3 regions of the Pseudarthrobacter sp. TE9888 genome follow, and region 3 is predicted to be linked to each of the others. Evidence: riboswitches for the same ligand, from Rfam matches in the RefSeq annotation. Region 3 holds a riboswitch; each other region holds the start of a gene.
What was found. A riboswitch is a leader RNA that binds a small molecule or an ion and turns the genes downstream of it on or off. The one in region 3 is predicted to bind S-adenosylmethionine.
Positions count from the first base shown of each region.

Region 1: linked by a shared signal. The riboswitch ahead of ACZ9J7_RS05520 (DUF1737 domain-containing protein) and the one ahead of ACZ9J7_RS09890 (cobalamin-independent methionine synthase II family protein) in region 3 are both predicted to bind S-adenosylmethionine.
Region 2: linked by a shared signal. The riboswitch ahead of ACZ9J7_RS13890 (bifunctional o-acetylhomoserine/o-acetylserine sulfhydrylase) and the one ahead of ACZ9J7_RS09890 (cobalamin-independent methionine synthase II family protein) in region 3 are both predicted to bind S-adenosylmethionine.

Region 1 is NZ_JBWBRD010000002.1:1,045,536-1,055,796, reverse strand. Features, by position in the region: gene ACZ9J7_RS05545 (UDP-N-acetylglucosamine 1-carboxyvinyltransferase) at 1-407, shown strand, start outside; gene ACZ9J7_RS05540 (IS1182 family transposase) at 595-2,154, opposite strand; partial or broken gene ACZ9J7_RS05535 (glutamate--cysteine ligase 2) at 2,300-3,528, shown strand; gene ACZ9J7_RS05530 (O-succinylhomoserine sulfhydrylase) at 3,632-4,840, opposite strand; gene ACZ9J7_RS05525 (rhodanese-like domain-containing protein) at 4,841-5,251, opposite strand; gene ACZ9J7_RS05520 (DUF1737 domain-containing protein) at 5,248-5,523, opposite strand; SAM riboswitch class IV at 5,537-5,652, opposite strand; gene opgC (OpgC domain-containing protein) at 5,820-8,288, shown strand; gene ACZ9J7_RS05510 (hypothetical protein) at 8,411-8,665, opposite strand; gene ACZ9J7_RS05505 (TetR/AcrR family transcriptional regulator C-terminal domain-containing protein) at 8,890-9,594, shown strand; gene ACZ9J7_RS05500 (pyridoxamine 5'-phosphate oxidase family protein) at 9,633-10,097, opposite strand; gene ACZ9J7_RS05495 (aminodeoxychorismate lyase) at 10,158-10,261, opposite strand, start outside.
Region 2 is NZ_JBWBRD010000002.1:2,883,037-2,893,297, forward strand. Features, by position in the region: gene ACZ9J7_RS13860 (DeoR/GlpR family DNA-binding transcription regulator) at 1-722, shown strand, start outside; gene ACZ9J7_RS13865 (CPBP family intramembrane glutamic endopeptidase) at 788-1,567, shown strand; gene ACZ9J7_RS13870 (HNH endonuclease signature motif containing protein) at 1,655-3,448, opposite strand; partial or broken gene ACZ9J7_RS13875 (IS110 family transposase) at 3,723-4,130, shown strand; gene ACZ9J7_RS13880 (transposase) at 4,312-4,932, shown strand; gene ACZ9J7_RS13885 (VOC family protein) at 5,127-5,765, opposite strand; SAM riboswitch class IV at 5,919-6,033, shown strand; gene ACZ9J7_RS13890 (bifunctional o-acetylhomoserine/o-acetylserine sulfhydrylase) at 6,078-7,403, shown strand; SAM riboswitch class IV at 7,538-7,653, shown strand; gene metX (homoserine O-acetyltransferase MetX) at 7,666-8,781, shown strand; gene ACZ9J7_RS13900 (MFS transporter) at 8,958-10,261, shown strand, end outside.
Region 3 is NZ_JBWBRD010000002.1:1,965,367-1,975,627, reverse strand. Features, by position in the region: gene ACZ9J7_RS09915 (CoA-binding protein) at 1-423, shown strand, start outside; gene ACZ9J7_RS09910 (hypothetical protein) at 483-1,406, opposite strand; gene ACZ9J7_RS09905 (RNA polymerase sigma factor) at 1,403-1,954, opposite strand; gene ACZ9J7_RS09900 (YegP family protein) at 2,228-2,599, opposite strand; gene ACZ9J7_RS09895 (adenylosuccinate synthase) at 2,778-4,067, opposite strand; SAM riboswitch class I at 4,331-4,435, shown strand; gene ACZ9J7_RS09890 (cobalamin-independent methionine synthase II family protein) at 4,449-5,657, shown strand; gene ACZ9J7_RS09885 (uracil-DNA glycosylase family protein) at 5,869-6,501, shown strand; gene ACZ9J7_RS09880 (DUF3151 domain-containing protein) at 6,579-6,998, opposite strand; gene fbaA (class II fructose-bisphosphate aldolase) at 6,999-8,018, opposite strand; gene ACZ9J7_RS09870 (TrmH family RNA methyltransferase) at 8,122-8,784, opposite strand; gene ACZ9J7_RS09865 (HAD-IIA family hydrolase) at 8,855-9,691, shown strand; gene ACZ9J7_RS09860 (thioesterase domain-containing protein) at 9,688-10,261, opposite strand, start outside.

The DNA.
Region 1 (10,261 bases), 920 kb from region 3:
AGCTGCGTGCCCCCGAGGACAAGATCCACCCCATGCCGTTCCCCGGGCTGAACATCGACAACCTGCCGTTCTTCGCCGTGATCGCTGCGAACGCCCACGGCCAGACCATGATCCACGACTGGGTCTACGAAAACCGGGCCATCTACCTGACGGAGCTGAACCGGCTCGGCGCGCAGGTGCAGCTCCTGGACCCGCACCGGATCTATGTCAACGGGCCCACCAAGTGGCGCGCCGCGGAGGTCGGCTGCCCGCCGGCACTGCGCCCCGCCGCCTGCCTGCTGCTGGCCATGCTGGCCGCGCGGGGCGTGTCCGAGCTGCGCAACATCTATGTCATCGAGCGTGGTTACGAGGACCTGGCGGAGCGCCTGAACACCATTGGCGCCAAGGTGGAATACTTCCAGGACTAGGAGACTGCTGAACTAAGTGCTTTGTAGGGCTGGTCCGTGGCGTTCGCTGTCGGGCCAGCCCTTCCTTTTGTGGGTTGGGGTTTCTGGGGTTGAAGTATTTTGGGTGGTTCCGGGCTTTTGGTGCCTGTGGCCGGGTAGTGGGTGTTGTTTTGGCTGGCTGTGAGAGGCCTGGTCCTGGTTTCCGGGTTCAAGCGATGGCCCAGGATCCCTGTTCCGCGGTGAGTCCGAGCTTCAGGAGGCGGCGGAGGTTCAGTCCCGCGATCCGTAGCTGGAGCCAGGCGTTGTTCCGGTTGATGCCGCGATGGGGAACGCGTCGGTTGCCGCGGGTGAGCCATGCGATGGACCGCTCGACCATGGGCCGGTGGGTGCGGTAGTCGTCCTGGAAGGCCGGGTTCTTGGCGCGTTGGCGGTGTTGCCGTTGCAGCGCGTCATGTTCGTGGAGAACGATTTTGCGTCCTCGCGGTGAGGTGGTGCATCGGTGCCGGAGGGGGCAGCCTGTGCAGGCGGCGCCGAACGTGACCCGTCGTTTGGTGGTGATGTTGCGGGTGAGTCCGTGCGGGCAGGTCATGGTGCCGGCTGCTTCGTCGACGGTGAAGTCATCGAGGGTGAATCCGCCTTCGACTGCTGGGCGGAGGGGCCATGGTTTGATCACCGGGGTGTGGCCGGCACGGGTGAGGGCGGCGAGCATGTCCCCCGTGCCGTAGGCCGAGTCGGCCAGGACGTCCAGGCTGGTGCCGGCGATCGTGGAATCCATGCCGATCAGCCGGGCACCGACGGCCCCGTCGCTGTTTTCCGGGCCGGAGGCCTTGGTCAGTTCCGCGGCGGTGATCAGCCCGGTGTCGGGTTCGATCACGATGTGGGCCTTGTATCCGTCCTGCTGCCTGGACTGGGTCTTGTGCGCATGCCGGGTGTCGGGGTCAACGGTGGAGATCATCCGGTCCGGGGCGACCTTCCGGGCGATCCGCCATCGCCCGTCGGTCCCGTCGGAGTCCTCGGCCGGTTCCACGTCCTGCCCGGCGACCAGGGCCAGCAGAGCGTAGGCATCAGCAGCCTTTCCGTCCAGCGTTTCGGGGTCGACCGCGGCCAGCAACGCCAGGGCGTCGGTGACCAGCGCGGAGATCAGCCCGTCTTTGGCGTCCTGGTCATCCCAGGCGATGTCCGGCTTACCGGTGCGGATGTAGTCATAGCCCGTGGCGTGGGCGGTCACGAGTTCTTGTCCGCCCGGGATGTCCCGGCCGAAGCGGCGGACCGCGGCGATCAGCTGCGTGATCGTGTCCTGCCTGGCGACCGCGTCGTTAAGGACCGTTGAATCCACCGCTCTGCGGCGCTTGCCCGTCAAAGCCCCGGTTTCCGCGACGACTTTGGCGATGGCTTCCATGATCCGGTGCGGATCCGACGAGGCGGCCAGCCGCTTTCGCCAGTACGTCAGCGTGCTCGGATGGAACGCGGTATCGGTCAGCCCGTAGCCGCAAGCGGCCTTCCACCTCAGATCAAAAGTCAACGCCTCGGCGGTTTCCCGGTCAGAGAGGCCCTGCAATGCCTGCAGCACCAGCACCGACCCGATGACCGGCGCCGGAACCGACGGCCTGCCCCGCCGCGACGGAAACAAATCCTCCATCATCGAATCCGGAAACAACCGCCCCCGATGTTTGGCCAGAAAAGCGAAAACACTGCCCGGAGCCAACAACTCCCCGGCCAGTGCCTCCACATCCAAATACCCTCGTTGCGCGTCCTCGCGTCCCTGCATATGACAAGTCTTAACCACCAGACCCACCAGTCCAGTCGACGCGCCCCACATCCGCCGATTAGTTCAGCAGTCTCCTAGGCATTCATCCTTCGTCATGAAGTGCGGCGCCCCTTCGAATGCCAGGCGGGCGCGGCAGAATATTCGTATGCGTACATTCGGCGTCGAGGAAGAACTCCTGATTGTTGATCCGGAGTCCGGGGAGCGCCGCTTGCCCTGGCCGACGCCCTCCTCGCCAGCCACCGCGTGGCAGCGGACGATGCTCCCGCGGAGCTGGACGGCAGGCATGCCGGCAACCAGGCGGATTACGACGACGAAATGGGCCTCAGTGCCGAGCTCAAGCTTGAGCAGATCGAGACACAGACCCGGCCGTGCACCGATTACGGAAGCCTGCTGGAGCAGATCCGGGCCGGCCGGGCGCTGGCGGACCAGGCAGCCCAAAAGCACGGGGCCCGGGTTGCGGCACTCGCCACCTCTCCTGTGGCGTCGCCCAGCCACACCACGCCGGACCCGCGCTACGCCAGGATGCTGGAACGCTTTGGCCTCACCGCGCAGGAACAGCTGACCTGCGGTTTCCACGTCCACACCTTCATTGAATCGCCGGAAGAAGGCGTGGCCGTCCTGGACCGCATCCGCGACAAGCTGGCGGTGCTCACGGCGCTGAGTGCGAACTCGCCGTTCTGGAATGGCGTCCCCACCGGCTTCGAAAGCTACCGCACCCAGGCCTGGAACCGCTGGCCCACGGCGGGCCCGGCAGGCATTTACGGAACGTACCCTGCGTACCGCCGGGTGGTGACACGGCTGCTGGACAGCGGCGTCATGCTCGATGAGGGCATGCTGTATTTCGACGCCCGGCTCTCCCGGAACCATCCCACGGTGGAAGTGCGGGTGGCGGACGTATGCCTCCGTGCCGAGGACGCAGCCCTCATCGCCGTGCTGGTCCGCGCCCTGGTGGAATCCGCCGGCCGGGAATGGCGCGACGACGTGGATCCTGCTCCCGCACCCACCGTCCTGCTGCGGATGGCGTCCTGGCAGGCCAGCAGTGCCGGGCTGAGCGGCGAACTCCTGGACTTCGGCAACTTCAGGCCCGCGCCGGCCGCGGATGTGGTCCGTTCCCTGGTGGACTACCTGGCGCCCGTCCTGGCTGAACAGGGCGAGCTGGCCCTGGCCCGGCAGGGGGTGGAGGACATCATTGCCCGCGGGACAGGGGCCGCTGAACAGCGCCGCGCCCGTGATAAGGCCCTGGCCGGGCAGCCGCCCGAGGACATGGGATTCGGTGCCGTGGTGCGGCAGGCCGTCCACCTGACGATGCGCGACGCGCTGGACCTGTCAGACGTGGCGGACACCCCCGAGTTGCTGCGCGTGCGGCAGGCCTAGCGGAGCAAGGATCGAGGCGCCGTTTCCGCTTCGACGCGCAGATTCCATCCCGCTGCGCGCATACGGGGCGCGCCATGGAATCTGCGCGTCATGAACAAAGAGCCTAGATCTGCTTCAGCGCCTGCTCGAGGTCGCGGAGGAGGTCTTCCGGGTCCTCGAGCCCCACCGAGAGCCTGACCACCCCGTCACTCAGGCCGATCGCGGCACGCCCCTCCGGGCCCATGGCGCGGTGGGTCGTGGTGGCCGGGTGCGTGATCAGGGATTTGGCATCACCGAGGTTGTTGGAAATATCGATGATCCGCAGCCCGTCCAGGAGGGCGAATGCCGCTTCCTTGCCCGAGCGCCCGCCGGTCGGGGCCAGTTCGAAGGTCAGGACCGTTCCGCCGGCACTCATCTGCTTCGCGGCCAGCCCGTACTGCGGGTGCGACTTCAGGAGCGGATATTTCACCCAGCCCACCGCCGGTTGTTCCTCCAGCCACTCGGCGAGGCGCAGCGCGGTGGCAGACGAGTGGTTGACGCGCAGGCCCATGGTCTCCAGGCCCTTGGTCAGGACCCAGGCGTTGAAAGCGGAAAGCGCGGGGCCTGTGTGCCGCATCAGCTGCTTCACCGGTCCGTCGATGAATTCCTTGGTGCCCAGGATGGCGCCGCCCATTACCCGGCCCTGCCCGTCGATGTGCTTGGTACCCGAGTAGACGATGACGTCGGCGCCGAGGTCCCCGCAGCGCTGCAGCAGGGGAGTGGCAAAGACGTTGTCCGCCACCACGGTGGCACCGGCCGCATGGGCCAGTTCGCTGACGGCGGCGATGTCCACGATCTCCTGCATGGGGTTCGACGGCGACTCGAAGAACACGGCAGTGGTGGGCTTGGACAGGGCTTCGCGCCACTGGTCCAGGTCCGGGCCGTCCACAAAGACCGTCTCCACACCCCAACGGGGCAGGATCTCGTTCAGGACCACGAAGCACGAACCGAACAGTGACCGGGCGGCCACTACGCGGTCGCCGGCAGCCAGCAGGGCACCCAGCGCGGTGAACACGGCGGACATGCCCGACGCCGTCGCAAAGCAGGCTTCGGTGCCTTCCAGCAGCCTGAGCCGCTCCTGGAAGGTGGCCACGGACGGGTTGCCGTAGCGGGAGTAGACAAAGCGCTCGTCCTCGCCCGTGAAGGCGCGTTCGGCTGCCGCAGCGGATTCGTAGACGAACCCGGAGTTCAGGAAGATGGCCTCGGACGTTTCCTGGAAGTTGGAGCGGTCCAGTCCTCCGCGGACTGCCTGGGTATCGGGGTTCCAACCGGGGGCGTCTGGGTTGAAGGTCACTTAGTTCTTTCCGAGGTTGGTGGGGAGGCCGCGGTTCTTCCAGCCGTTGACGGTGCGTTCGCCGTAGCGGTCCGGCTCGCCTTCGAAGCCCTCCAGCACGCTGTACGCGGTGAAGCCGGCCTGGGTGGCGGCCGTTGCCGCCGCGATGGACCGCTGGCCGGAGCGGCACAGGAAGAGCAGTTCCGCCTGGGGATTCTCCGGCGCCTGCGCCTGGAGGTCCTTGACGAAGTCGGGGTTGGGGATGCCGCCGGGGAAGGTCCACTGGATGAACAGTGGATCGTTGTCAGTGGCCTTGGTGTCCGGGATGCCGATGTGGGCCCATTCGCCCTCGGTGCGGACGTCAACCAGGATGGCGCCCTCCTCCAGCTTGGCCCATGCTTCCTGCGGCGTCAGGTCTCCTGCGTAGCTCATGCGTGGCCCTCGCCGTCGAAGTCGCCCTCAAGGTCGGCGTCGAGCCGGTCCACCGCGGTGGCGACGGCGGCATCGGCTGAGGCGATCGCGGCCGGAAGGACGATTGCCTGCGCCACGATGACGCTGGTGCCGTTGAAGGTTGCCGCCGGGCTGCCGTGCAGGACGTAGCCGTCGGCGAGTGCGGCGGAGATCCGCTCGCAGAATTCACGGGTGTCCGCGCCGGTAATCAGGCGGTAGGACAGTCTTTCGTCAGGGGCGGGTGCGTCGGACACGACGGATCTCCTTCTTTCACGCTTGCAGCTCGAATCGGTCGATATGCCGAGTATTCACCTGAGGCACCCCGCCGCGAAAGGGAGGGTTGCCGACCGGCAAGTCAGGGCTTGGCGCCGGTACTCATTACTCCCCAAAAACGTAACACCTGCCGCGCCCAGCCGCATCGCCGCCGTCGTCATGTTCCGTCATTGAGCTGCCCGCCACGCGGCGCGGGGACTGCCGCGGACCGATAAAGTTCTTACGGGGGGCGCCGCCCCGTATCCAGAGCAATGAGTACCGGGGGGTCCTTGTCAGCATGCGGGCACACGTATCGCACCACCACGCCGCCATCCGGCGTCACCGTCCGCGTTCCGCTGCGGCCTTCCTGGCCGCCGTTTTCATCGCCCTCCTGGCAGTGGTGGCCCCGGCGTCCCCGGCGCAGGCGGCCGGACCGACACCGGACAAGGGCAAACCCTGGCTGGGGGCGGTCCTCGAATGGGGTGAGGACACGGCCACGGGCTTCAGCGACCGGCTGGGCGCAAGCCCGGCGCTCTTCGGCCACGACATCACCATTCCGTACCGCGAATCCGAGCGGAATGACATCGAGGGCTTCCTGCAGCAGACCGCAGCCAAGGGCGCCCACGCCTTGCTCACGGTCAAGCCGTCGGTGCCGCTGGACCAGCTCGGCACCGCGGAGGCGGAAGCGTTCGCAGCGCAGGTGCATGACCTGACCTCGGGATTCAAGGGCCAACTCCTGGTCCGCTTCGCCCCTGACATGAATGCCAGCTGGGTGGCCTGGGGCCAGCAGCCGGCCACGTACCGGCAGGCCTTCCAGGCCGTGGCGGCAGCCTTCAAGAAGGACGACGGCGGCCGGGCCACCATGGTGTGGGCGCCGTACGTGGGGAAGGACTACCCCTTCGACCGGAACCGGAATGCGCCGCAGCCGGGAAGCGACGGGTTTGCCCTTTTGGACACGAACGGGGACGGAACCTGGAACGGAAGCGACAGCGCCTACGCTCCCTACTACCCGGGCGACGACGCCGTCGACTGGGTGGGGCTGGCGTCCTACCATGACGACACTGCCGGAGCGGCGGCCGTCAACTCCCTTCCGCATGCGGGCGAACTTGAAGACATGCTGACGGCCTCCGGCAGCGAAAACTTCTACGGCACCTACGCCGAAGGACGCAATAAGCCCTTCCTGCTCCAGACCTCGGCGTTCTACAGCCCGGCGTCCGGCGGGGCGCCCGAGCGGGACATCAAGACGGGCTGGTGGGACCAGGTAGTGTCAACTGCCACCTCTCCCGCTTTCGCCGGGACGGCCGCCGTGGTGTGGGACGAACGGACCAGCACGCGGGACACCGGCGTTGCAAGCATCAGCTGGCTGCTCACGGGAAGCCCGGACATCGCCAAGGCCGCCCTGGACCGGCTGAAGGCATCGCCCATGGTCACCGGCCCGGTCACGGACGTGACGTCCGTAGGCACGTACGTCCGCGCCAACACACTTACGGGGGTGGCCGCGTGGACTGTCGCTGCCGCCATGGTCATCCTCCTGGTGGCACTGTGGCAGGTCCCGCGCCGGATCACCGCCGCCACGTCCTGGAGCTACCACGATCCTTCCGCCAGGGATTCCCGGGTGGACCTGCTGCGCGGAATGGCCATTGTCTTCGTGGTGGTCAACCACCTGGGCTTAGCCTCGCTGTTCCAGCTGCTCACCCAGGAGGCGGTGGGTTTCGTGTCAGGCGCTGAGTTGTTTGTCCTGTTCTCCGGCCTGGTGGTGGGAATGGTGTACGGGCCCAAGGCCAAGGAGGATTTCGGCCGGGTGGTGGACCTGACGTCCCGCCGGGCCGGGAAGCTCTATGTCACTGCCCTGGCGGTGCTGGTCGGCGTCTTCCTGCTGTCCCTGCTCCCGTTCTTCCACACCGAGGCCCTGACCACGTTCGTGGACCAGGGAACCGGCGGCGCCGGACACAGCGGCGCGGGACGGACCTACGACCTCTACGCGGGCATGTCCTCGCTGTTCCAGTTCCCCGTGCCGCCCCAGGTGCTTCCGGCCATCGTGCTGCTGCAGTTCGGGCCCTGGCAGTTCAACGTCATGGGCCTTTACGTGGTGCTGCTGCTGGTCAGCCCCCTGATCCTCGCCGCCCTCAACCGCGGTAAGGCCATCTGGGTGTTGCTGGCGTCCTTCGCTGTGTATGCGGCCGGGGCGGTGACCAGGTTCCGGCTCCTGCCGTCGCAGTTCGAGGACTCGTTCCCCCTGCTGGTGTGGCAGGTACTTTTCGTCCTAGGCCTGGTTGCCGGCTACCACCGCCGCAGCATCGTCGCGTGGCTCGCGGCGCACACTTGGGTGGTGGCCGCCTGCACCGCGGCGGCATTCGCACTGGCCTTCCTGTCCTGGGGCAACCCGTACCTGGCCAACAACTACGACGTCCGGCTGGCGCTCATGCCGGATGCCACCTACCGGGCCATGTATGACGCGCTGTTCGGCCGGACCTACCTGGCGCCCGGCCGCCTGCTCAACGTCCTGGTCCTGGTGGTAGCGGCCTACGCCTTCCTCAGCGCCTACTGGAAACCCGTACAGCGGGCCCTGGGCTGGTTCCTGATCCCGCTGGGCCGCGCCACGCTCTACGTGTTCATCATGCACGTGGTGCTGATCGCCGTCGTAGCCAACATCCCGGCGCTGCAGCAGCAGAGCATCTTCCTCAACACCGCTGCCTACGCCGTGGTGCTGGGCCTCCTGTGGGTGATGGTCCGGACCAGGTTCCTATTCCGGATCATCCCCACCTAGGCGGAGCAGCCACGTCGGCAGGAGGGGCTGCCCGGGCATGAAAAATGCTGCGGCACAAAAGTGCCACAGCATGTAATCCTGGGGGACCGGGTGCCCGGCGCCGCACTGGCAAGCCGTCGGGCTTAGACCAGCCGGGGATAGCTGCTCATGATGTAGTCCGCCGCGGCGGGTCCCTTCATGCGCAGCCCGTTGCGACGGGCCGAGACCCGGTGCTTCATGGCAGCCCAGAAGCTGGACTCGGTGCCGGCCCGCTGTTCGTTGACGTAGCACCAGCTGGTGTACAGCCCATACAGGCGGTCGCGGTCGAGGCTCGATTCGGAGGCCTGGTCGGCGTAGGTGGCTTCTTGGAGGAAAAGGTCAAACTGCGAATTGGCCATGTCGGCGTCCCTTCGCTCGGTGCGTGGTGCCGCCGGTAGGCTACAGCGGCGAACCTCGATGCCCTGCACAAGGTGGCAAAGGATTATGTAGTCGCCTTCCCGGAATTCCGGGGGAAGCACAGGTGCTGTCACCACAATGTCTACGATGTAGACTTTACCTGTAGACCAGATATGAGGCAACCGTCCCGTTTACCTCGGGAGGGGGCCGCAGTGAGGACCTCCACATGACTTCCACCAATACTTCCGGCCCCGGCTCGCCCAAGCCGAGGCTGAGCCGGGAGATCGTGCTGGCCAAGGCCCTGGAACTTGTGGACGCCGAGGGCCTGGACGCGCTGACCATGCGCCGCCTTGGGCAGGAGCTTGGCCGGGACCCCATGAGCCTGTACCGCTACGCCCAGAACCGTGCAGCCTTGCTGGATGGAGTTACGGAGTTGGTGCTCAACCAGCTCCGCATCCATCCGGAAGACCCGGACTGGAAGGCCCAGTTGCGCAAGATTGCCCATGGCCTGCGAACACTGGCCCTCCAGCACCCCAACATTGTGCCGCTGCTGGTCACCCGGCCCCTGTCCACGCCCCTCGGCCTCCGGCCGCTGGGCACGCTGCGCCCCTTGGAGCAGATCCTGTCCCTTCTCGGCACTGCCGGATTCGCTGCGGCCGATGCCCTCCACGTCTACCGCGCCTACTACGGCTTCCTCTACGGACACATCCTGAACGAACTGCAGGAGTACGTGGTGGACCCGGAAGAGAACGAGGCACTGCTGAGGCTGGGCCTCCACCGGCTGCCCGCGAAGGAGTTCCCCAAGCTCCGTGCACTGGCGCCGGCACTGGCTGAATACGACGGCGCCTCGGAGCTTGAACAAGGGCTCGGCATCCTGCTGTCCGGGCTGGAAACCCAGCTGTCACGCCAGGCGGCAGGCCCAGCCGCCTGACCTTCGGGTGGCGTCCGGCAGTTGGCTATGCCGGCACCTTATTCGAAGGAGGCCCGACGACGGTCCTGCAGGCGCGTGTTCCAGATGTCCGGCCGGTTGACGCGGAACCGGCGCCCCGTCAGGGCTTTCGCGTTGAGCCGGACGTAGTTGGCCTTTTCGCCGGGCTGCCACGGTTCCAGGCCCAGTCCGTCCACGGCATCCTTCACGCCCTTGTCCTCGATGATCTCCGTTTCACCGCGCACCACCACGCTCCAGGCCTGCTCCGAGGCGGGGTCGTAGCCGTCGATCTCCAGCGCTGCCGGACGTTCCATCCGGGCGCCCCACAGCTTTGAACCGGGTGCGGTGCGGAAGACGATGCTGCGCAGGTGGACAGCGTAGTTCACGGGGAAGATCTCGGGATGTTCGTCCACCACGATGGCCAGCCTGCCCACCGTGTCGTTGTCGAGGAGTTCCCAGCAGTCGTCGAAGGACAGGTTTTCAATCGGCAGGTTTCGCGAGTCCATGGTCCACACCTTACGGGTGATGCGGGAGCGGGAAAAGGGATTGCGTCCCTTGTTGCGCCGCTACTGGATGCCGGCGAAAAGCTCACCCAACTCGGCGGTCAGTTCCTTCTGGAGGGCAGGGGTGCCGATCTCCTTGCCATCGATCCGGTTCACGGGGGCAAGCA
Region 2 (10,261 bases), 920 kb from region 3:
ACGAGATCGTCAGCACCCTCAACGTTTCCCCTGCCACAGCCCGGCGCGACCTGGACAGCCTTGCCAAGCGCCGCCTGCTGACGCGGACGCGCGGCGGTGCCACCACCGGCGCCCTGGCGTATGACCTGCCCGGACGTTACAACCGCGACGACCATGCCGAAGCGAAGGAACAGATCGCGCAGTGCGCCGCGGCCCTCATCCGGCCGGGCGCCGTCATTGGTCTCTGCGGAGGCACCACCAGCACCGCGCTTGCACAGATCCTGGCCACCCGGGAGGACCTGAATGCACCCTCCAACCAGCCGACGCTCACGGTCGTAACGAACGCCATCAACATTGCGGGCCAGTTGGCGGTCCGGCCCAATATCAAGGTGATGGTGACAGGCGGCATCCTCAACCCGCGGTCGTATGAGCTCGTGGGCCCCTACACGGACATCATCATGCAGAAGGTGGTGCTGGACATCGCCTTCATCGGTGTCAACGGTATCGACCCGGAGGTGGGACCCACCAACACGGGGGAGGGCGAGGCCTCCGTCAATGCCCTGCTGGCTTCCCGCGCCCGGGTGTCCTACGTCCTGGCTGATTCCTCCAAAGTCGGAGTGCGGGCCTTTGCTACGATGGACGGGTACGACTTCACCCGCCTGATCACCGATTCCGGGATCTCTGCGCGCGACAAGGCAGCCTTTGAAGCCAACGGCACGGAAGTGATCGTGGCACCTGCCTGATACTCCCGGGAGGCTGGGGGGAGTTCCGTCAGGCAGGATCCAGAAACTGAAGGCAAGATGGGAACATGCTGGTTCCCTCACGCCGTCGACTGCGGCTCGAAGTCTGGATCGTCCTGGGACTGTCCCTGGGCCAGTCCGCTGTCTACTCCGTGGTGCAGCTGCTCGACAAGATGACCCGCGCCCCGCTGGCCGAGGGTACCTCCACCCTGAACCGCTCGCAGAGCACCCGCGAGTACTTCGATCTGACGTATCAGCTGCTCGACATCATCTTTGCGCTGGTGCCTGTGCTGCTGGTTCTCTATTTCCTCACCGACCAGCGCCAGGCTTCCGCCGGAGACGCACAGAACTCCGGCTCAGCATTTCGGAAGCTGGGATTCAACTTCGCCCGGCCCGGAAAGGACCTGCTGCAGGGTCTGGGGCTGGCCGCGCTGATCGGGATACCGTCCTTGGGGCTCTACGCGGCCGGCCGGGCGCTCGGCATCACCACCGCCATCATCCCCAGTGCCCTCGACGCGTACTGGTGGACCGTTCCTGTCCTGATCCTCTCGGCGATGCGCCACGCGGTGCTGGAGGAAGTCATTGTGGTGGGGTACCTGATGGACCGCTTCGGGAAGTTCGGCTGGAGCACGCCACTGGCCATCGCCGTGAGTTCCGTGCTGCGTGGCAGCTACCACCTTTACCAGGGCTTTGGTCCCTTCATTGGGAACGCCGTGATGGGGGTGGTCTTCGCCTGGCTCTACACCCGCACCAAGCGCGTCATGCCGCTGGTCATCGCCCACGCGCTGCTGGACATTGTGGCATTCGTCGGCTTTAGCCTCTTCGGTAAGGCCGTAGGGCTGGGCTAGCGCCGCCGCGGCCTGGCAGGGGGGGGCTTAGTGGCTACCTGCGCGGCACAAGTGTTGTGTACCCGCAATGCCCAACACCACCCACCTTCACATGCCCAGCAGCAGCTGCCAGTCCGCCTGCGGGTCAGCGGGCAGCTCGAAAGACTTTGCATGGAACTCATCCCACAGGGGATCAGCGGGGCAAAGCTCGCCGGGGTCCACCATGTTCTCACCTGGCGGTTCTTCGACAGGCGGATCAGGCCACAGCGGCATCGATGCGATGACCTGCTGCCAAGGGATATCTTCCGACAGATGCAACCCGCGCCACGTTGGCGCTGCAGCCAGTGGAACGGTGTCAGCAAGTTCTGGGGCGTCGCTGAGTCCAGGCGTGTCATTGGGTTGACCACTGTTGCCACGGCCAGCTGTGCGTTCGGGCGGACCTGACGCATCGGTGTGCCCCACGATTGCCTCCAGCGGCAGGATTCCCGGCGGCCAGTGGGTTGGTTCGGGGTCCTGGCGTTCGGGGTTGTAGTGGCGTCCGGTGGGTGAGGTCCAGCCGGGCGGGTCCTTGCTCGTGGCCGGGTCGGGTGTCCATTGGCTGTGGTGTTTGAGTCGGTGGTGTTTGGGGCAGAGCTGTGCGAGGTTGTTGACGTTGGTGGTGCCGCCGTGTTCCCACGCTTGTAGGTGGTCTGTTTCGTTGTCGGGGGTTTTGTTGGTGCAGCCGGGGAAGGTGCATGTGGTGTCGCGCATGCGGATCCAGTGTTTGATGGCCCCGGTGAGCCGGTAGTTTTTGCGGCCGATCTCCAAGGGTGCCCCGTCCCGGGGGTCGACGAGGACCCGGTAGAACGAGTCCGCCCCGTCGGCGACAAGTTTGCGTGCCATGGACGCCGGGATCGGCCCGAAACCATCCAGTACGCCGGGTTCATCGGTAAGGCCGAGGAGCGCGAACACCGGCACGGTGACCAGCACATCGGCCCGCGGAGCAGGAACCTTCCCCACCGCGGTCACACTGGCGGCACCGGTCCCGGTGGCTGTGGTGCCGGTGATCCGACCACCCGCCGCCTGGCCGGCGAGGAGGAGGCTGGCGGCGATGTCGGGACGGAGCTGGGTGAGGGTGCGGGGTTCATCGGGCCCCTGCAGTCCGCGGGCCGTGGCGGTGGTCCGGTTCCAGATCGCACACGCAGTATCGCCGGGGAGGTAGAGCGAGACCCAGGCCATGCCGTCCTTGTCAGGGGTGTATTCCATCCGCCGGTCAGCCACCCCCTTTGCATGGCGTTTCTCGATCGATTCGGGGTGGTGGCGTTCCCGCCAGCCCCGCATCTTGGCCCGGAACCGGGACGAAATGAGCTCACCCGGAGCGGCACCCCGTGAAGCATGGGGTGCGTCGGGGTCGAAGAAGTGTGCCACCAGAGACGCCGCACCAGTCCCATCGAGGCTCTCGGTTTCGTCCGCGACAATCCGGGCGTGCTGCCACGACATCGCGCCCGCAGCCAGTGCCTCGAACGCCAGCGGCAGGAAACAAATCCGGCGGGACTGCTCCACCAACGCCCCCGCTGCCGCGGAGCTGATGGTCAGGACACCGGCGATCTCCTCCACCACGGACATTTGCGCGTAAGTGCGGTCCTGCACCGAGGCGTCAGGTGACGTCATCGCCTCCTGCAGTTCAACGGCTCGGGCAGCCTGCCGGGACTTTAGCGCGGCGACCCGAGCTTCCAGCCGGGCTATCAGCTCCAAGCCTTCAAGGCACAGCTCATACCGCCGCTGCAACACATCCACACCGGCACCCCCGGCGGTCGATGCAGCATCTTCAAGGCTCTGGTCCTCAAGAGTGAGCGCATCCAGGGCAGCAACAGAGGCGCGAACACCCTCCAAAACCACCCCAACACCATCGCTGATTCCCATATGCACATCATCCAACGAGGCACTGACAGTAATGATGGAATTGGCTCGTGCTGCGGTGTGACTCTGGGTTCTGACTGACGCCCTCTCGAAGGGTTTGTCTTGTGAATGATCTGCCCACCGTGGCACGAGCTGCAGGAAACGCGGCGGCCAGGTGGACATGACCTAATAGGAGCCTGTTCGAATAAGTCCCCATTACTGTCTTGTCTGCCCACCCGGCCGGCGTGCCCCGATTCGTCCCAACCGCACGCAACGGAAAGGCCAGGGCAGTTTCATCATGGCAAAGCACTCTCTGACAGTCATCGCCGGGATCGACACCCACTCCGACACGCACCACGTCGCTGTTATCAGCGACACCGGCGAGCACCTCGCGGACAAGGAATTCCTCGCTGTCGGGTCCGGTTACCGGAAGATCGTCGAATTCATCACCTCGTTCGGCACCGTCCTGGCCATTGGGGTCGAGGGCACCGGCACCTATGGTGCCGAGCTGACCCGGGTCCTGACCGGCGAAGGATTGCAGGTCCTGGAGGTCATGCGGCCTAACCGGCAGTACCGGCGCCTCCACGGCAAATCGGACCCATTGGACGCCTACCAGGCAGCCGAAGCCGCCCTGGCGGGCTCTGGGACATCGCTGCCGAAAGCGCGTAACGGTGCCGTTGAGGCCATGCGTGTAGTGCGTGCCGAGAGATCCACCGCGATGCGGGCCAGGGTAGCTGTCATCACCCAGATCAAAAGCATCCTTGTCTCCGCCCCAGACACCTTGCGCGCCCGCTACCGGGGCATGACCGGCACGGCGATAATCGCCGCGCTGGAAAAATCACGGCCCTGGCGGGGATCTGAACGATCCGTTGAACACCACCGCGATCGTGCTCAAACGCCTCGCCCGCCGCTACCGCGCGCTGGACCAGGAACTGGCACTGATCGACACCGAACTCGATGCGCTCGTCACCGCCCAGGCGCCCATGCTCCGGGACCTGCGCGGGGTCGGAACCGACACCGCCAGCCAGCTACTGGTCACCGTTGGAGACAACCCCGAAAGAATTACCACCGAGGCGAAGTTCGCAGCCCTCGTCGGCGTCGCGCCGATCCCGGCCTCGTCAGGGAAGACTACCCGCCACCGCCTTAGTCGCAGCGGAGACCGGCAGGCCAACAAAGCGATCCACCACATCGCACTCGTTCGCATGAGCTGTGACGCGCGCACTAAAACCTACGTCAGCAAACGCCGGCAGGAAGGCAAAACCAGCAAAGAAATCATCCGCTGCCTCAAACGCTACATCGCCCGCGAGATCTACGATCAACTGCTCCACCCGCACCCCGCGCCCGCAGCCGGGGAACTCCGGGCCCTACGCACAGCCAAGAACATCACCCTCCAGAGAGCCGCCGACACCCTTCACATCTGGCCCTCAACACTGTCCAGATTCGAGCGCGGACTCACCTGCGACGACCACTTCTTCCAACGCTACTCAGACTGGCTCCACACCAATTGACAGCTATAGGAGCATCATTCAAAGTGTGCGCGGTTCACGCTGGCGCCCTGGTAACGGCGCAGGGGGCACCTTTTTAAGTGAATTCGGCCGCCATTGGGTGGTGACGCCGTTGTCACCACCCAATGGCGGCCGAAGTTTGCCCGGGCACACGCCGGGGACCTCCCCGAAATGGTCCGGGGAGGAACGGGGGAGGGTCAGATGGTGACAGCTCCGTTGGCGGTCTCAAACGTGACCGAGAGGATGCCTGGGGTACCGTGCGGGGCCACCCACTCCACCGCAACGTCCTCAAGCGGCTTCTCCACGGGCTCGCCCAGCCACTCGGTAACGCGCGAGGCGGAACCGGCGATGGTCAGGCAGCTCATTTTGAGGTTGCTCTCGTACGCGTGGGACGGGTGGAGAGAGGGATCGCCCTCCCACTTGAGCATGTACGGCACCTGGGGATCGGCGATGAGGCCCAGGATGCCAATCTGCTTCCAGACCAGCTCGCGGCCGTCCGGGAACTTGCGGTTGCCGTTCACGGCGGCGCGGCCCAGGCGTTCCTCGAAGGGGGCGAGGTCGTCCACTTCGACGCACCAGCCCATCCAGCCGCCACCGGCAGCGGAGCGGGCACGTACGGCCTGGCCGAACGGTGCCTTGTCCGACGCCGGGTGGTCCAGGACCTCGACGACTTCGAGGTACTTGTGGCCGGCCAGGGGGATGATCATATTCCGGGTTCCGAAGCGGGGGTGGACGCCACCCTTCACTGCCTCAACGCCGAGGGCAGTTGCAATACGTTCGGTAGTGGCCGCGAGGCCATCGTGTTCACAGGCGTAAGAGACGTGATCCATGCGCATGCGAACATCTTGGCACTTTGTGATCGGGCTCTCAGCTAAGGATACCCTTACTGGCATTTCGCGTGGTCTTGCCCCTGTGCAAATGCCCCGGGGCAAGACCATGTTCGTCACAATGCTGTCCACGGCAACCGTCAGGTTCCTAGACTGGGCCCAGGTCATGAGTGCCAGCGCCAAGCCCCGGCTCGCTGGCCGGCAACCCTCCATCCGCGGTGGGGTGCCCCGGGTGAAGACCTGGCTCTCCGGCAACAGCCGGGAGCAAGCGCGGCCCGCACTGCTGGTGAGCATGCCGGGCCCATGTCAAAGGAGATTTGGATGTCCAACGGTTGGTCTTTTGAAACCCGCCAGATCCATGCTGGCCAGGAGGCGGACAGCGCAACAGGGGCCCGCGCCCTGCCTATCTACCAGACCACGTCATTTGTGTTCCCGAGCGCCGAAAGCGCGGCCAACCGCTTCGCCCTGGCCGAACTTGCACCCATCTATACGCGCATCGGCAATCCCACCCAGGATGCCGTCGAGCAACGGATCGCCAGCCTTGAAGGCGGCCTGGCGGCATTGCTGCTGAGTTCGGGGCAGGCTGCGGAGACCTTTGCAGTGCTGAACATCGCTGAGGCAGGCGACCATATCGTGGCCAGCCCCAGCCTTTACGGCGGAACCTACAACCTGTTCGCCCACACCTTGAAGAAGTTCGGCATCTCGGTGACCTTCGTGGCTGATCCTGACAACCTGGACCAGTGGCGCGACGCCGTGCAGCCCAACACCAAGCTTTTCTTCGGTGAAGTGGTGTCCAACCCGCGCCAGGACGTCCTGGATATTGAAGGCATCTCCGAAGTGGCCCACCAGGCCGGCGTGCCCCTCATCGTGGACAACACCCTTTCCACCCCATACCTGATCCGCCCCTTGGAATGGGGCGCGGACATCGTGCTCCACTCGGCCACCAAGTACCTGGGCGGCCACGGCTCGGCCATCGCCGGCGTCATCGTCGATTCCGGCAGGTTCGATTTCGGCAAGGACCCGGAACGGTTCCCCGGCTTCAACACCCCGGACCCCACCTATAACGGCCTGGTCTATGCACGCGACCTTGGCGAAGGCGGCGCGCTCGGCGCCAACCTCTCCTACATCCTCAAGGCCCGGGTGCAGTTGCTGCGCGACCTCGGCTCGGCTGTCTCGCCCTTCAATGCGTTCCTGATTTCCCAGGGCCTGGAGACGTTGAGCCTGCGGGTGGAGCGCCACGTTGCGAACGCCACGGAAGTGGCGCGCTGGCTCGAGGCAAGGGACGACGTCGAATCCGTCGCCTACGCGGGGCTGCCGTCCAGCCCGTGGTACGAGCGAGGCCGCAAGTACGGGCCCAAGGGAACGGGCGCCGTCGTCGCCTTCAACCTGGCCGGCGGCGCGGAAGCCGGCAAGCGCTTTGTCGACGCCCTGGAGCTGCACTCGCACGTGGCCAACATCGGCGACGTGCGCTCCCTGGTCATCCATCCGGCGTCGACCACGCACAGCCAGCTCTCACCGGAGCAGCAGGTTGTGGCCGGGGTGCACCCCGGCCTGGTCCGGCTTTCCGTTGGGTTGGAGCACATCGACGACATCCTGGCTGACCTGGAAGCAGGCTTCCGGGCCGCCAAGGGCACCGAAGGGGCTTAAGGAACGACGCCGGCCCCCATGAGAGAGATGCCGGCCCGCCAGTAAGGAGGCCGGCAGGGGGCGCAGCAAGCCGGGAAGTCACAACCAGTCATACTCTTGGCCAGGAGCGGGGGGTGTTTCGTACACTCGAACCAGGTCATGAGTGCCAGTGACAGCCCCGGCTTGCTGGCCGGCAACCCTCCATCCGCGGTGGGGTGCCCCGGGTGAGGACCTGGCCTGCCGGTCAGACGACGGCAGGCAAGCGCGTAGAAGAGGTCTTGCCATGACGGTTACCGTCGCCCGAACCACCATCCCTGAACATGGAATCGTCCGTTACGCCTCCATTGGGGGTCTGGAACTCGAAGCCGGGGGATACCTCCCGGATGTGACCCTGGCCTACGAAACCTGGGGGACGCTCAACGCGGACGCCAGCAATGCCATCCTGATCGAGCACGCTCTGACCGGCAGTACCCATGTGACCCGCGGCGACACCGACGAAGAGGGCTGGTGGGAGCAGCTGGCCGGCCCCGGAGCTCCCGTGGACACGGACCGCTTCTTCGTGGTGTCCATCAACATCGTGGGCGGCTGCTACGGATCCACCGGCCCGTCCTCGCCCGCGCCGGACGGTAAACCCTGGGGCTCCCGGTTTCCCCTGGTCACGCTGCGCGACAGCACCGTTGCCGAAGCCCGGCTCGCGGACCAGCTGGGCATCAAGGACTGGTTCGCAGTCCTCGGCGGATCCATGGGCGGCGCACGGGCCCTGGAATGGGCCGTGACGTACCCGGAACGGGTGCAGCGCTGCGCCGTGATCTCCGTGGGAGCCGCCAGTACTGCCGAGCAGATTGCCTTCGCGCAGGCGCAGACCCTGGCCATCCGGCAGGATCCCCACTTCAACGGCGGAGACTACTACGGCGGTCCGTGTCCGGAGGAGGGGCTGGCCCTCGCCCGCCGGATCGCCCACATCACCTACCGGTCCGCCGCGGAGCTGGAAGGCCGCTTCGGCCGGGAGCCCCAGGCGCCGGAGTCGCCCCTGCAGGGGGAAGTGTTGGCCTCCCGGGGCCGCTACCAGGTGGAAAGCTACCTGGACCACCAGGGCAACAAGCTGGTGAAGCGCTTCGATGCCAACAGCTATATCGCCCTGACCGAGGCGCTGATGAGCCACGATGTCTGCCGGGGACGGGGAACCCTGGCCGAAACCCTGGCCGCCTCCACGGCGCGGTTCTTCGTGGCCGCCGTCGACTCCGACCGGCTCTATTTCCCGGCGCAGTCCCACGAACTGGCCCGGGCCCTGCCCGGGGACGTGGATGTCCATGTCATCCAGGCGCCGATTGGGCACGACGGATTCCTGACCGAAATCGGGCAGCTGGGCGGCCAGCTCCGGAGCAGCTTCCTGGTCTAAACCCCCGGCGAACAGCCGGCAATGTGCATTCCTGCAGATGCCTTCTGCACTCATCGGCGTTGAGGTTGCCCCGCGGGCAGACCATACTCATCGAATCCGGCTTTCGTGGTGTGCATCACATCCGTCTGCCATTGACTGGTCCCCGTGGTGTCGACGACGACGCCGAAGGAGTTCGCATGAGTACGGAAAGCTCCGCCGCAAGGCGTACAGAGGAAACCGACGTCAAGGCCTCAGGCCTGAAGAAAGTGGTGACGGCGTCCATGGCCGGCACGGTCGTGGAGTGGTACGAGTTCTTCCTCTACGCATCGGCCGCCACGCTGGTGTTCGGGAAGGCCTTCTTTCCCAACGCCGGCACCGAACTGGACGGCATCATCGCCGCCTTCCTTACCTATGCCGTCGGTTTCGTTGCCCGTCCCATCGGCGGCATCGTCTTTGGCCACTTCGGAGATAAGTTCGGCCGGAAGCAGCTCCTGCAGCTGAGCATCATCCTGGTGGGGGTCTCGACCTTCCTCATGGGCTGCCTGCCCACTTTCGGGCAGATCGGCTACTGGGCGCCCACGCTGCTGGTCTTCCTCCGGTTCGCCCAGGGCTTTGCCGTGGGCGGGGAGTGGGGCGGCGCGGTACTCCTCGTCGCCGAGCACAGCCCCAGCAAGTCCCGCGGCTTCTGGGCCAGCTGGCCGCAGTCGGCGGTGCCGCTGGGCAACCTGCTCGCCACGGCCGTGCTGTTCGTCCTCTCCTCCACACTGACGCAGGACGCGTTCCTGGGCTGGGGCTGGCGCGTGGCGTTCTGGCTGTCCGCCGTCATCGTCATCATCGGTTACTACATCCGCACCAAGGTCAACGACGCCCCCATCTTCCTGGAGGCCCGCAAGGAAGTGGACGCCGGCCACAAGGGCTACGGCGTAGCCGAGGTGTTCCGGCGGTACCCCCGCGGCGTCTTCACCGCCATGGGCCTGCGCTTCGCGGAGAACATCCTCTACTACCTGGTGGTCACGTTCTCCATCACGTACCTGAAGACCGTGGTGCAGGCCGACACCACGCGGATCCTCCTCCTGCTGCTTGTTGCCCACGCCGTCCACTTCTCGGTGGTCCCCGTGGTCGGTAAGCTGTCGGACCGGTTCGGCCGCAAGCCCGTGTACATGGCCGGCGCCGTCATGGGTGCCACCTGGGGCTTCTTCGCCTTCCCCATGATGGACACCAAGAACGACTTCGTCATCCTGGCGGCCATCATGATCGGGCTGGTTTTCCACGCTTTCATGTATGCCGGGCAGCCGGCCATCATGGCGGAAATGTTCCCGACCCGGATGCGGTATTCCGGCGTCTCGCTCGGCTACCAGGTGACGTCCATCGTGGCGGGTTCCCTGGCACCGATCATCGCTGCCTCGCTCCTGGGCACCTACAAGTCCTCTGTACCGGTAGCGGTGTACCTGCTCATCGCGTGTGCCATTACCGCCGTCGCGGTCTTCTTCCTGAAGGAAAC
Region 3 (10,261 bases):
TCCATAGCCATTGTTGGAGCCTCTGACAAGCCGTCGCGGGCCAGCTACTTCGTGGCCACCTACCTGCTCTCCTCCACCCGCTACAAGGTGTACTTCGTGAACCCGGTGGTCAAGGAGATCCTGGGGCAGCCCACGTACGCCTCCCTCGCGGACCTGCCGGAGAGCCCGGACATCGTTGACGTGTTCCGCAAGCACGACGACCTTCCGGGCGTCCTTGACGAGGCCGTGGCCGCCGGCGCCAAAACACTCTGGCTGCAGCTGGGGTCCTGGCACGAAGGCGTCGCGGCAGGCGCGGAAGCCGCAGGGCTGAACGTGGTGATGGACCGCTGCGTGAAGATCGAGCATGCACGCTTCCACGGGGGCCTGCACCTGGCCGGTTTCGATACCGGCGTGATTTCCTCCAAGCGCCAGGTCATGGCCTGACCAGCTGCTGAAGATGACAACAGCGGGTCCGTTCAACGGGCCCGCTGTTGCTGTTTCGACTATTTCGCCGGAGATGTGGGCTTCGGAACGTTTCCCTGCCCCGCGCCCTGGGGACCTGCCTGGCCCTGGACCACTCCGGCGGCGGGTTTTGCCGGCCCGTTGGCCGCACCTGCCGCTGCGGCCGCAGTCTCTGAAGCCGGGGTGCCCGCCTTCCCCTGGTTTGCGGCGGCTGGTCCTGCCGGCACTTCTTCCGCCGCAGCTCCCTGGCCGTCCCTGCCGCGGCCGGCTCCGTTGCCCTGCGGGACAGCCCCTGCCCCGGCAGGCGTACACATCCCGCCGGCTGCTTCGTGGTTGACCGGGCCGGCACAGTGCGGCGTGCCTGTGTGCACATGCCCCGTGTGCCGGGGAGCTCCGTCGTGGTCCGGCAGGAGGCGGGAGGCAAGGTTGGCGGCGTCGCTGGCCCCACCGGCCGCAGCCTCCGGGCCTGCGGCAAGTTCCCCGTCGGAAGCCAGCCTGGGAGCACGGTAGCCGTAGCCCGCGGCCGACGGACCGCTCACCGAATTGCTCCAGGGCGACAAATCCTCCAGCAGTTGCTCCACGGGGCTGCTCCCGTGAGGTGTGGAGCTGGCGGCTACCCCGCCAACTCCCAGCCCCATTCCGGCCACCAGCACAAGCCCCAGCGTGGTGGGACGGTGCCTGCGGCGGCGGCGGGCCAGTTCATCGGCGGGAGGCTCATCGTCCTGCCCAACTTCACGTTCTCCGGCTGCGGCATCGGGCGCGCCGCCGGGTACGGGGCCCTCCCCGAGGATGGGCCCGGCTGCCGTGAGCAGTGCAGCGAGCTCCCCGGTGGGCTCGGGCGTGGGCACGGACGCCAGGGCGCCCAGCGAATGGAGGGCCCCGCGAAGGTCCGCATCCAGTTCGAAGCCGACGTCCTGCAGCATGTCGTCGACAAGGGCGGCAAGGTTATCCTGGGCAGGCGTCATGGCGCGAGGTACTCCTTCACTGCGGCAAGTTCCCGGAGTTTCAGCAATGCGCGCCGCTGCAGCTGCTTCACCGAACCAGCGCTCTTTTCCATGGTCTCCGCCGTCTGTTCCACCGTGAGGCCGGCCACCAGGCGCAGGGACAGAACGTCCCGCTGGTCCTGGGGCAGCCCGTCCAGCAGCCTGAGGACTTCCCGGGGTTCGATGCGCTGCAGGGCTTCCTTCTCCGCCGACGTGTCCTGGCGCTGGTCGAGCTCGGGCTCGAAGGACAGCTTGACCGGAGTCCGGCTCTGGCGGCGGTGGTCATCCACCATCCGGGCGTGGGCAACAGAGAAGATAAAGGTCCGCAGCCCCGACTCCCCTCCCCGCACGGTACCGAGACGTGGCAGCACGGACAGGAACACTTCCTGCATGGCGGCCTCCGGATCCTCGACTCCCCGGGCCGTGAGATAGCCCAGAACCTGTGATGCGTACGTCTTATAAACCAGGCTGAAGGCAGCGGTCCCGGAAACTGGCTGGCCCGGGGCCTCGTCTGTCTGTGCATCGGTCACTGACGTGGTGCTTTCCGTCAAGAAGGGTGGTGGCAGGGCAGCGTTCAGTACATCCGGAACGCTGCCCTCACTTTACCCGCCAGTAACCGCACAGCCCGAAGCGCCACGGCCGGGGCCAGTGACGGGCGAAGCCTGGGCGGCCACCCTTGCGGAAAGATAAAAGAGCCGGCCTGGAACGTGATGGGGGACAGGTTCCAGGCCGGCGCTTCATAGAGGTAATCGCTCCGGCTGCCCGGGGGGTTACGCCTTTTCAAAAAAAGTTCGAAATCTTTTTCAGCGGGTTGCTGTCCTGGTCCAACGGGGCACACTGGCGTGCCTGCGGGGTGCCCCTGCCAGCACGAAGGCGTGCACCAGGGCGGGCGTGCGCTCCTCGCCGCATACGGGTACGACGGCGGCGGGAAGCTCCGCCGGCAAAGCGGCAGCAGCTGCTGCGGGTACGGGCGCGGGACGGGAGACGGCCCCGGCGGGACAGAGGTCGGTCACCAGGCCGGTTCCGGCACATTCGCGAACCGCGGCTATCCCCGCCACCACGGCGGCTTTGTCCTCAAAAGGGCCGGAGACGGCGATCACGGCCCCGTCCGGAGCCAGGAGCCGGAACCGGAAAAACGAATCAGCGTCGACGAATGCTTCAAATTTTCCGGCCATGACGATCCTTCCTTGGGCACCAGGTGGTACAGACGAGTCTGGCGGCGGCACCGGAAGCCTCACAAGACCGCGCGCGTTAAGCCTGTGTAAATTCGTTTTCCGCCGCCAAAACAAGCGGCAGGCCACCTGCAATAGGTGGCCTGCCGCCGTCGTAATCCCCCCGTTTCGGGAGGAGTCGTCAGTCGTTGATGAGGTCGTTCACCACGATGGTCTGGTCCCGGTCCGGGCCAACGCCGATGGCGGAGAACCGGGTTCCGGAAAGCTTCTCCAGCGCCAGGACGTAATTGCGCGCGTTCTCCGGCAGGTCCGCCAGCGTCCGGGCTCCGGTGATGTCTTCGGTCCACCCGTCGAAGTACTCGAAGATGGGCTTCGCGTGGTGGAACTCGGTCTGCGTCATGGGCATCTCGTCATGCCGCACGCCGTCGACGTCGTAGGCGACACATACCGGGATCTGCTCGATGCCGGTGAGGACGTCCAGCTTGGTGACGAAGTAGTCCGTGAAGCCGTTGACGCGGGAGGCGTGGCGGGCCAGGACCGCGTCGTACCAGCCACAGCGGCGGGGACGGCCGGTGTTGACGCCGAATTCGCCGCCGGTCTTCTGCAGGTAGACGCCCATCTCATCGAAGAGCTCCGTGGGGAACGGGCCGGCACCAACGCGGGTGGTGTAGGCCTTGATGATGCCGATGGAGCGGGAGATCCGCGTGGGGCCGATGCCGGAGCCCACCGAGGCGCCGCCGGCGGTGGGGTTGGAGGAGGTCACGAACGGGTAGGTGCCGTGGTCCACGTCCAGGAATGTTGCCTGGCCGCCCTCCATCAGGACAACCTTGCCCTCGTCCAGCGCGGAGTTCAGGACCAGGGTGCTGTCGATGACCAGCGGGCGGAGCCGCTCGGCGAAGGACAGGAAGTACTCCACGATCTCGTCCACCACCACACCGCGGCGGTTGTAGACCTTGACCAGGAGTTCGTTCTTCTGCCGCAGCGAGCCTTCCACCTTCTGGCGGAGAATCGATTCGTCGAAGACATCCTGGACGCGGATGCCCAGCCGGGCCACCTTGTCCATGTAGGCGGGACCGATGCCGCGGCCGGTGGTGCCAATGGCCCGGCTTCCCAGGAAGCGTTCGGTCACCTTGTCCAGCACCTGGTGGTAGGGCGCCACCAGGTGGGCGTTGGCGGAGACCCGCAGCTTTGAGGTGTCGGCGCCGCGCGCCTGGAGTCCGTCGATTTCCTGGAAGAGGGCCTCCAGGTTCACCACGCAGCCGTTGCCGATGACGGGAACGGCGTTGGGGCTGAGAATGCCTGCCGGCAGAAGTTTGAGTTCGTACTTTTCACCGCCTACGACGACGGTGTGCCCGGCGTTGTTGCCGCCGTTGGGCTTGACGACGTAGTCAACACGGCCGCCCAGCAGGTCGGTGGCCTTGCCTTTTCCTTCGTCGCCCCACTGGGCTCCTACGATCACAATTGCTGGCATGGGATCCTCCCCCATTCGTTCGGGCCGCCCGGGCCCGGCCACCAGGTGGCAGGCCCATGCAGCGCCGTTCATGAGAATGCCCCGAACAGACCGGCCTTCGCACAGCCGCAGCACGGCGCAGCGAAGCAAGAGTTCCGGGGCTCTTACCACCCAAGTTTAGCCGATAGGGCACTTTGTCCACTGTTGTGGCCCGCCACAAAACAGGCGCGACACAAAGCGGCGCAGACTTGCCCCAAGGCGGGTCTCTCCATTTATCTGAGAGTGAACCATCCGGAGCGGCCGAGAGACCTGGCTCGATGACGCCGCAGCAACCACGGTCCAGCAGGATTCCTGCGGGCCGAAGGTGCTACTGCCAGGACCGATGGAAAGGAAGATTCCAGCATGCCCCTGAACACCGACCACATCCGCGTCACCCACGCCGGATCGTTGCCCCGCACCCCTGAACTCATCGCCGCCAATGCCGCCAAGGAAACCGATGGCATCACCCCGGAATTCCTGGACCTCCTTGAAACCTCCGTGGTGGATGTGGTCCAGCGCCAGAAGGACCTCGGCATCGACATTCCCAACGACGGCGAATACGGGCACACGATGGCCAACTCCGTGGACTACGGTGCCTGGTGGAACTACTCCTTCGCACGGCTGGGCGGCCTGGAGCCAACCAACGTGGACCGCTGGGCCGATGCCCAGGTGCACCGCTCCTCCCCCGGCAACATTGTCCTGACTTCCTTCCCCGACCGGCGCGACCGGCAGGCGTTCAACGAGGCCTACAACGACCCCTCCTCGGGCATCCTGTCCCACCGCAAGAGCGTGACCCAGCCCAAGATCGCCGGACCCCTGACCTACACGGGCCAGGACCTGGTGGCATCGGACATCAAGAACCTGAAGACCGGCCTCGCCGCCGCCGGGTTGTCCGACGGCTTCGTAGCATCCCTCTCTCCCGGCTCCTGCGCCCGCGTGGCCAACGAGTACTACAAGTCGGATGAGGAACTTGTCTACGCCTGCGCCGATGCCATGCGGGAGGAATACAAGGCCATCGTCGACGCCGGCCTCACGGTGCAGCTCGACGATCCGTCCCTCGCCGAGAGCTGGGACCAGATCAATCCCGAGCCCAGCCTGGAGGACTACCTGAAGTTCATCCAGCTGCGCGTGGAGGCCACCAACTGGGCCCTCCGCGACCTGCCGCAGGAACAGATCCGGCTGCACGTCTGCTGGGGTTCCTGGCACGGCCCGCACACCACGGACATCCCGTTCGCCGACATCATCGGCTCGGTGCTGCAGGTCAACGCCGGCGCTTACTCCTTCGAGGCAGCCAACGTCCGCCACGAACACGAATGGCGCGTATGGGAGGACACCAAGCTCCCCGAGGGCAAAATCATCATCCCGGGCGTCGTGTCCCATGCCACCAACGTGGTGGAACACCCTGACCTCGTTGCCGACCGCATCGTCCGTTTTGCCGACGTCGTGGGCCGCGAAAACGTCATCGCCTCCACCGACTGCGGCCTGGGCGGCAGGGTGCACCCCCAGATCGCCTTCGCCAAGCTGGAGGCCCTCGGCGAGGGCGCCCGCCGCGCCACCAGCCGCCTCTGGTAGCTGCAAGAGGCGAAGCGGGAACCCGCCGGTTCCGTGCCCTGGCTGAGTCAGGTGCACGAGACCGGCGTTTCGTTTCCCGGGGCTTGCTAAACTGGGTAAGGCCGACCAGGAATCGGCCCACCCCAATCAACCGCCGCTGATGTGTCGCGCCCCCGCGTGCCCATTTCCGTGGCGGCAGCAACGCCAATCCCCGCAGGAGACCCAGCACTTCATGACAGCCCTGGCCCCAGAAACATTCCACGAACAGCTCATGAGCCGCCGCTACGAACCCAGCGTTGCAGCCGTCAACGAACTGTGTGATTCCCTGCAGGAGGCCAAGCCCGGAACCGTGGTGCCCTATGTGGACCCGATGCATGACGTCGACGAATGCCGCATCATCAGCTTGTTCTCCAACATCGGCGAGGCAGACCCGTCCGGATTCATCACGGCCGGTGACCAGGACGCGGCTACCCGCATGCTGGGGCTCCAGTGGAAGCTGGGCCTGCGCCCCGAGTTCGTGATGCCGTGGAACGTCCACCCCTGGCACGTCACCGGCGAAGCCAACGGCAAGTTCACCCCGGACCAGATCCAGGCGGGCCTGAAGCCGCTGCTGAAGTTCCTGGCCCTGGTGCCCCGTGCCTCGGTCATCGTGGCGCATGGAACCGAAGCCAACCGGTTGGCCAATGCTCTCCTGAAGACCGAAGTTCCGCTGCTGTGGCGCCGCGGCCTGAAGACCTACAAGGTGCGTTCCCTCAGCGGCCGTGCTTTCGCCGGTTCCCCCGCGCGCCAGGAGGAGTACCTCGAGGACATGCGCGCGGCCTATGCCGACGCCATGGCCCGCACAGGTATCGCCCGTAAAGCCTAGGGTTTCGGCAGGCTCAACCTACGACGACGGCAGGTCACCTTCCTTGGGAAGGTGACCTGCCGTCGTATTATTCGAATCTAGCCCTCGATGGCCGCTTTCGCGGTGGGATCCGAGTCGTTGAGGAACTTTTCGATCCGCTCCGGCTCGTCGGCCTCGCCGATGGCCGATGACGCCCGGCCCAGGGAGTAGAGCGCGCGCAGGAAACCGCGGTTCGGCTCGTGCTCCCACGGGATGGGACCAACGCCGCGCCAGCCGTTGCGGCGCAGCGCGTCCAGGCCCCGGTGGTAGCCAACCCGGGCGTAGGCGTAGGAGTCGATGGTGCGTCCTTCTGTCCACGCCTCCTCAGCCAGCACGGCCCAGAGCAGCGAGGACGTGGGGTGCTTTTCCACCAGGTCCAGGGCCTCGTGCCCGGCCTCCAACTGCGCGTTGACCTCAGTCTCGGCGGGCAGGAGCGTGGGCTCCGGCCCCATCAGGTTCTTGCGGAACTCATCCGACATCTAGAAGGTCTTTCCGGCCGAACCGAGCTGCTTGGTGGCTTCCACCACGCGGGCTGCCAGGCCGGCTTCGGCGGAGGCGCCCCAGACACGGGGGTCGTAGGTCTTCTTGTTGCCCACTTCGCCGTCAACCTTCAGGACGCCGTCGTAGTTCTTGAACATGTGGTCCGCCACCGGACGGGTGTAGGCATACTGGGTGTCGGTGTCGATGTTCATCTTGATCACGCCATAGGAAACGGCGTCGGCGATTTCCTGGTCGGAGGAGCCGGAGCCGCCGTGGAACACGAGGTCGAACGGGTTGTCCTTGCCGATCTTGGCACCCACCTGGGCCTGAATGTCCTTGAGGATCTCCGGACGCAGCTTGACCCCGCCGGGCTTGTAGACGCCGTGCACGTTGCCGAAGGTCAGGGCGGTGATGTAGCGGCCGTTCTCGCCGGAGCCGAGGGCGTCGATGGTCGCCAGGGCGTCTTCCACCGTGGTGTAGAGCTTGTCATTGATGGCGTTCTCGACGCCGTCTTCCTCGCCACCGACGGTGCCGATCTCCACCTCGAGGATCATCTTGGCGGCGGCGGTGCGGGCCAGCAGGTCGCGGGCGATCTTCAGGTTCTCCTGCAGGGTCTCTGCGGAGCCGTCCCACATGTGGGAGTTGAACAGCGGGTTGCGGCCGGCCTTCACCTCAGCCTCGGAGGCTGCCAGCAGGGGCAGGACAAAACCGTCCAGCTTGTCCTTGGGGCAGTGGTCCGTGTGCAGGGCGATGTTGACACCGTAGTTCTTGGCCACTTCGCGGGCGAACGCCGCGAAGCCCAGGGAACCGGCAACCATGTCCTTGGTGGAGGCGCCGGACCAGTAGGCGGCACCGCCGGTGGAAACCTGCACAATGCCGTCGGACTCTGCCTCGGCGAAGCCACGGAGCGCGGCGTTCAGCGTCTGCGAGGACGTGACGTTGACGGCGGGGAAGGCGAATCCGCCGGCCTTCGCGCGGTCGATCATCTCGGCGTAGATCTCTGGGGTTGCAATGGGCATGCTGGCTCCTCTGCTGAGTTTCGTCTGTGGGTGGATGACCCTCAAGTAGACCGCTTACGGCTTGGCACCATCCTAGTCATTCCCGGGCTGGGAGTGCTCTGGGTTACGCCCCCGGGTGCTGGTTGAAGACGTGCCGGCGGATCCAGGCGTGCATGGCGATGGCCGCGGCGGACGCGGCGTTGATGGAGCGGGTGGAGCCGAACTGCTCGATGGACAGGGTGGCGGCGGCGGCCTGGTGGACTTCCGGGGTCAGGCCCGGGCCCTCCTGCCCGAACACCAGTACGCAGTCGCGCGGCAGCTCGTAGGTCTCCAGGGGCACCGAGTCGGGGAAGATGTCGATCCCGATGATCGCGAGTCCCTCCCCCTGCGCCCACTGCACGAAGTCCTCAACGGTGGGGTGGTGCCGGACGTGCTGGTAGCGGTCGGTGACCATGGCGCCGCGACGGTTCCACCGGCGTCGGCCGATGATGTGGACTTCCTTGGCGAGGAAGGCGTTGGCGGTGCGCACCACGGTGCCGATGTTCAGGTCGTGCTGCCAGTTTTCGATGGCCACGTGGAAGTTATGCCGGCGGGAGTCCAGCTCCGCGACGATCGCCTCATGCTTCCAGTAGCGGTATTTGTCCAGCACATTGCGCCGGTCGCCGTCGGCCAGGAGGTCAGGGTCCCAGTGGTCGCCTTCCGGCAGTTCCCCTTCCCAGGGCCCGACGCCGACCTCCGCCTTTGCGGGTGCGGCCTCCCCGGGCTGGTGGTCGGGTTCGTCTGTCATGCCGGGCGTTTGGTTCACCCTTCAACACTAGACTGGACTCTTCGGGCAACCATCACAGGCGGAGGCAGGCATGGCAGACGAGGACCAGGTAACAGGCAACCCCGCGGTATACCGCAGCGGCCAGGAGATCGAGTGCTGGCTGACGGACATGGATGGCGTCCTGGTGCACGAAAACCAGCCCATTCCCGGCGCGGCCGAGCTGATCCAGCGCTGGGTGGATACGTCCAAGCGGTTCCTGGTGCTGACCAACAACTCCATCTTCACGCCCCGCGACCTCGCAGCCCGCCTGCGTGCCTCCGGCCTCGAGATCCCGGAGGAGAACATCTGGACGTCAGCCCTGGCCACGGCCCAGTTCCTGAAGGACCAGGTCTCCGCCGGCGGGGCGGAGTCCGGAAACCGTGCCTACACCATCGGCGAGGCAGGGCTGACGACGGCGCTGCACGAGGCAGGCTTCATCCTCACCGACCAGAACCCGGACTTCGTGGTGCTCGGCGAGACGCGCACGTATTCCTTCGAGGCAATCACGATGGCCATCCGCCTGATCCTCGCCGGCGCCCGGTTCATCGCCACCAACCCGGACGCAACCGGCCCTTCCAAGGACGGCCCCATGCCGGCCACTGGTGCCATCGCGGCCCTGATTACCAAGGCCACCGGCCGCGAACCGTACATCGTGGGCAAGCCGAACCCCATGATGTTCCGGTCTGCGATGAACCAGATCGACGCACACTCGGAAACCACGGCCATGATCGGTGACCGGATGGACACGGACATCATCGCCGGCATGGAGGCCGGCCTGCACACGGTCCTGGTCCTCAGCGGCATCACGCACAAGGACGACATCGCCGCGTACCCGTTCCGGCCCAACCAGGTGCTCAACTCCGTAGCGGACCTGAAGAACCAGATCTAGAAGATACTGACCCGGGTTCCGCCCCGGGGCAGCGGGAAGTACTCGTCCAGCAGTCCCGTGACCATGGGCCGGTAGATCTGCGGATTCCAGCCCGGGCTGGCATGGGCGGGTACTGCCCCGGTGGTCTGAAGGCTGCTTGAAACCATGTTGTCCTTGTAGACCACGGCCCAGGTTTCGGATGCGGTCTCGTAGTCCACGGTGGCGTCCTTCGGGTTGCCCAGGTAGGCCATCCTGGCCGTGCCGAGCTGCCCGGCGAACTGCCGTCCCTCGAAGTGGTAGATGTAGGCGGACTCCGTCTGGACCAGGACATTGGACGGGGCAATGGGTGAGAGCTGCTCCAGTGTCTGGTTGAGGATCTGCCGCCAGCTCCGTTCGTCCTTGTGGATGATCCGCTCCCCCAGTTCATACCCGCCGCGGAGGGTGGATGGAAACCTGACGCCGCTCTCGTAGAGGAACACAACGCCGTCGAACCAGCTTTGGTCCAGGACGTCGTGGGCGCTGTACGGGCTGGAGTCAAGGAGGATGAACTGCACCTGGAGGCCCTGCAGGGCCAGGAGCCGGGCCGCCACC